One region of the Cupriavidus necator N-1 genome, then DNA from elsewhere that is predicted to be linked to it. Evidence: predicted binding sites of a transcription regulator. Region 1 holds the regulator's gene; the other holds the start of a gene.
What was found. The regulator NrdR, encoded in region 1, represses ribonucleotide reductase genes. The targets are predictions, from matches to a motif close to CACNANATNTNGTG.
Positions count from the first base shown of each region.

Region 1 (2,394 bases):
CCGTGCCGCGACGGTTTTGGCGGCAAGCCGCGAGATCCATCCGATCTTGATGACAATCGGTGCGTCGTCCGGGCGGCCAGTGGCCGATGGCGTGCATCCCCATGAGAAGCCGGTGGTCTGGTCGTACGCAACCATGTCCCGGCAAATCACGGCGCGTCCGCCAGGCAGGCCTGTGCTGACACGCTCCCAGAACTCGGCGACATCGAAATCCGCCAGTTGCTGCGCGCACCCGGCCGCCGTGCCCGAGCAGGCGATCGCGTACGGGCTGTTTGCTGCCGTGAGCGCGGGTGGCTGCCCGGTGGCGGTGTCGATGAAGTAGCGGTTCGGGGTGATGGCTTCCGCCGCCGCGCCGGTTTGCGAGACGGCAGGATTGGCACGCATGCGCTCGGCCATCTCGGTGGCCAGCTGCATGGCAGTGGTGTCGTAGGAAGCTTGTTGCGTGAAGCGGGATGAATTCAGCAGCAGGCTGGCGACGCCGAGCACGCCAACCGCCAGAACGACAATTGCCACCAATGCTTCGAGCATGGCAAAGCCGGCTGCCCCGCGGCAGCGTTGACCCATTCTGACCCCCGTCAAAAGACGTCCGACTTCGTTAACTTCTTTTTTTGGTCTGCAATCCGGGCCCTTTTAATATGCGACAGCGGGCCTTGCGGAAATGCAACGGGGATTAAACAACGATTTTGTTACTTTTACTACCCCTTCCGGGGGGTGGACGCCGCAAATTCATCCAGCACGTCGCGGAATTCCGACACGTCCTCAAAGCTCCGGTACACCGAAGCAAAGCGGATATACGCAATCTTGTCGAGCTTGCGCAATTCGCGCATCACCAGCTCGCCGACCTGGCTGCTGGGGATTTCCTTTTCGCCCAGGGCCAGCAGTTTTTCTTCGATACGGGTGATGGCTTCGTCGATGGCTTCGGCCGAGACCGGGCGCTTGCGCAGCGCCAGGCGCATGGAATCCTTCAGCTTGGCGCGGGTGTAGTCGACGCGCGAGCCGTTTTTCTTGACGATGGCGGGGAAGAACAGCTCGATCCGCTCATAGGTGGTGAAGCGGCGGTCGCAGGCTTCGCAGCGGCGGCGCCGGCGCACGGCATCGCCGTCTTCCGACATGCGCGTGTCGAGTACCTGGGTATTGGAATGACCGCAAAAGGGGCATTTCATGCCGGACCACCTTCAGTTGAACCCCGTCGCCTTGTCCGTGTTGTCGTTCTGCGGTGGCGGGGCGGGTTGGCGAGGCCCGCAAGCCGGTGCCCCGGGGCGCCGGCTTGCGGAGCTGCCGGCCGCTCATGCGAACCCGCATGGGCGGCCTCGATGCATCAGCCGTAGACCGGGAAACGCTTGGTCAGGGCTGCCGCCTGCTCGCGCACGCTGGCGATGTTGGCGGCGTCGTGCGGGTTGTCCAGCACATCGGCGATCAGGTTGCCGACGATGCGGGCTTCTTCTTCCTTGAAGCCGCGCGTGGTCATGGCCGGCGAGCCCAGGCGGATGCCCGAGGTCACGAACGGCTTTTCCGGATCGTTGGGGATGGCGTTCTTGTTGACGGTGATATGCGCCTCGCCCAGGATGCGCTCGGCTTCCTTGCCGGTGATGTTCTTGGCGCGCAGGTCGACCAGCATCACGTGGCTTTCGGTACGGCCCGAGACAATGCGCAGGCCGCGCGCGATCAGGGTCTCGGCCAGCACGGCGGCGTTCTTCACCACTTGCTGCTGGTAGGCCTTGAACTCAGGCGTCAGCGCTTCCTTGAACGCGACCGCCTTGCCGGCGATCACGTGCATCAGCGGGCCGCCCTGGATGCCGGGGAAGATCGCCGAGTTGATGGCCTTCTCGTGCTCGGCCTTCATCAGGATCACGCCGCCGCGCGGGCCGCGCAGGCTCTTGTGCGTGGTGGTGGTGACGAAGTCGGCGTGCGGCACCGGGTTCGGGTAGACGCCCGCGGCGATCAGGCCGGCGTAGTGGGCCATGTCGACCATGAAGTAGGCGCCGATCGACTTGGCCACCTTGCTGATGCGCTCGAAGTCGATGCGCAGCGCGAAGGCCGAGGCGCCGGCGATGATCAGCTTGGGCTTCTTCTCTTGCGCCAGCTTTTCCAGCGCATCGTAATCGATGTCTTCCTGGGCGTTCAGGCCGTAGCTGACCACGTTGAACCACTTGCCGCTCATGTTCAGGGCCATGCCGTGGGTCAGGTGGCCGCCTTCGGCCAGGCTCATGCCCATGATGGTGTCGCCCGGCTTGAGCACGGCGAAGTACACACCCTGGTTGGCCTGCGAGCCCGAGTTGGGCTGCACGTTGGCGGCTTCGGCGCCGAACAGCTGCTTGACGCGGTCAATGGCCAGCTGCTCGACCACGTCGACGTACTCGCAACCGCCGTAGTAGCGCTTGCCGGGATAGCCCTCCG
Region 1 covers NC_015726.1:2,838,639-2,841,032, reverse strand. The annotation lists gene pilV (type IV pilus modification protein PilV) at 1-561, opposite strand, end outside; gene nrdR (transcriptional regulator NrdR) at 693-1,160, opposite strand; gene glyA (serine hydroxymethyltransferase) at 1,316-2,394, opposite strand, start outside.

Region 2 (2,394 bases), 460 kb from region 1:
CTTGCGACTTGCCGTTGGTGCCCTTGATGTGCGAGCCCAGTGCGCGCACGTTGGTCCAGTCATTGCCCAGGCCGCCGGCGAACTTGGACAGCAGCGCGTTTTCCTTCAGCGCTTCATAGATGCCTTCCAGGTCGTCCGAGACGGTGGTCAGGTAGCACGACGACAGCTGCGAGCGGCGGGTGCCGGAGTTGAACAGGGTCGGCGTGGACGACATGAAGTCGAACGACGACAGCAGCTGGTAGAACTCGATGGCGCGCGCTTCACGGTCCTTCTCGTTCAGCGCCAGGCCCATGGCCACGCGCATGAAGAAGGCTTGCGGCATTTCGATGCGGGTTTCATCGATATGCAGGAAGTAGCGGTCGTACAGGGTCTGCAGGCCCAGGTAGTTGAACTGGAAGTCGCGGCCGGCGTCCAGCGCCGCGCCCAGGCGGGCCAGGTCGTAGGTGGCCAGTTGCTCGTCCAGCAGTTCGGCTTGAATGCCGCGGGCGATGAACTTGGGGAAGTACTCGGCGTAGCGGCTGGACATCTCGGCCTGGGTCACTTCGGTGCCCAGGATTTCCTTGCGGATGGTGTGCAGCAGGATACGGGCGGTGACCTGGCTGTAGTCCGGGTCCTTTTCGATCAGGGTACGCGCGGCCAGGATGGCGGAGTCGTACACCTGCGTCATCGGTACGCCGTCGTACAGGTTCTTCAGGGTTTCCTTCAGGATCGGCTCGGCGCTCACTGCATTGCCAAGGCCGCTGCAGGCATTGTCGATCAGGGCGTGCAGCGCGGCGATGTCCAGCACGTGCGTGACGCCGCCATCGGTCACGTTGACCGAGATGCCGCCTTCCTGCACGCGGGCCACGGCCTGGGCGTTGGCCTGGGCGCGCTCGTCCTTGCGCTTCTCGCGGTACAGCACATAGGCGCGGGCCACTTCATGCTCGCCCGAGCGCATCAGCGCCAGTTCCACGTGGTCCTGCACGTCTTCGATATGGATGGCGCCGCCGTTGGGGCGGCTGCGCACCAGTGCGCGCACGACGTTGTCAGTCAGTTGCTCGACGATCTCGCGCACACGCGCGGACGCAGCGCCCTGCCCGCCGTTCACGGCGAGGAAGGCCTTGGTCATGGCAACGGCGATCTTGGACGGCTCGAAAGCCACCACGGCGCCGTTGCGTCGAATGATCTTGTGATCCGGGTAGTTCGTATTGGCGGCGTTGGCGGGGGTCTGCTGCGCGGTCGGTGCAATACCGGCGGCGGCGCCACCCGTGGTGATTTCGTTCTGGGCCGTTTGCATGAGAACTCCTGTTTTTACCCTGGAAATAAGAGACAAAAGAGTCCCTGGCGAAATGCGGCGAAAAGAACGTCCCTCCCGGCGTGAAGTCAGGGCGGACAGACTGCCTTTACGTGAACATTTCGCCAGGGACTCTTGTGATTCGCTGGCCTTAGCGGGCGGTTTCGAGACGATGCACGAACTTCGTGATCCCTGACTCGCCCTTGGGCCGGCTCCCCGGTTTGACTACTAGATATAGTGTGTGACGCGTGAAACTGGGCTAAGTATAGTGAAACGAATCCGAATGACCAGTCTTGACAAGCGCTATTTCGGAGGCGGTTGCGCCGATGCGGCAGCGCCACATGCCCGCAAGCCTAATACTCGCAAGGGTTTTCGCCAGACCGTTCGCAACTGCACATTTCACAAAAATTTTTTTGATTGTTGCGAGGTTGCGATAGCCCCACCCCGAGGTAGGGCATGTGCGCCGGAACGGGGCGTACGGGGATGGGGAATGACGTTAAGAATTCGTCACCTGGCCAGCCGCGCCAGGGCACTGGTAGGGCAACATGCCCGGCGCCACGCCCGCCTGCCTGGCGAAGCGCGCCCAGTCGAAATGCGGGCCGGGATCGGTCTTGCGCCCCGGGGCGATGTCGCTGTGGCCGGCAATCGCGCGCACCGGGTAGGCGACCAGCAGCGCGGGCACCAGCGCGGCCACGGTGTCGTACTGGGCCAGGGTGAACGGCAGGTCGTCGCAGCCCTCGATCTCGATGCCGATGGAAAAATCGTTGCAGCGGGCGCGGCCGAAGAAGTCTGACTGCCCGGCGTGCCAGGCCCGCTGCGTGCACGGGACGAACTGCACCAGTTCACCCTCGCGGGTGACCAGGAAGTGCGCGGACACCTGCACCTGGTGGATGGTGGCAAAGAACGGGTGTTTATTGGGATCGAGCCGGTTCTGGAAGAAGGCCTCGATGTCGCCGCTGCCGAACTGGCCGGGCGGCAGGCTGATGTTGTGCAGCACCACCAGGTCCACCGGCATGCCGGCCGGGCGCTCATCGAAATTGGGCGACGGCACGCGGCGCGCGGCGGGGACCCAGCCGTCGGCATCGGGCAGGTAGCGGTGCTCAGGCTTGCTCATGGCGTGC
Region 2 covers NC_015726.1:3,302,460-3,304,853, forward strand. The annotation lists gene CNE_RS15470 (ribonucleoside-diphosphate reductase subunit alpha) at 1-1,276, opposite strand, end outside; gene ampD (1,6-anhydro-N-acetylmuramyl-L-alanine amidase AmpD) at 1,770-2,387, opposite strand; gene CNE_RS15480 (sigma-54-dependent transcriptional regulator) at 2,384-2,394, opposite strand, start outside.
Region 2: a site for NrdR is predicted at 1,500-1,513, ahead of CNE_RS15470 (ribonucleoside-diphosphate reductase subunit alpha). Genes of this name have one in related genera too.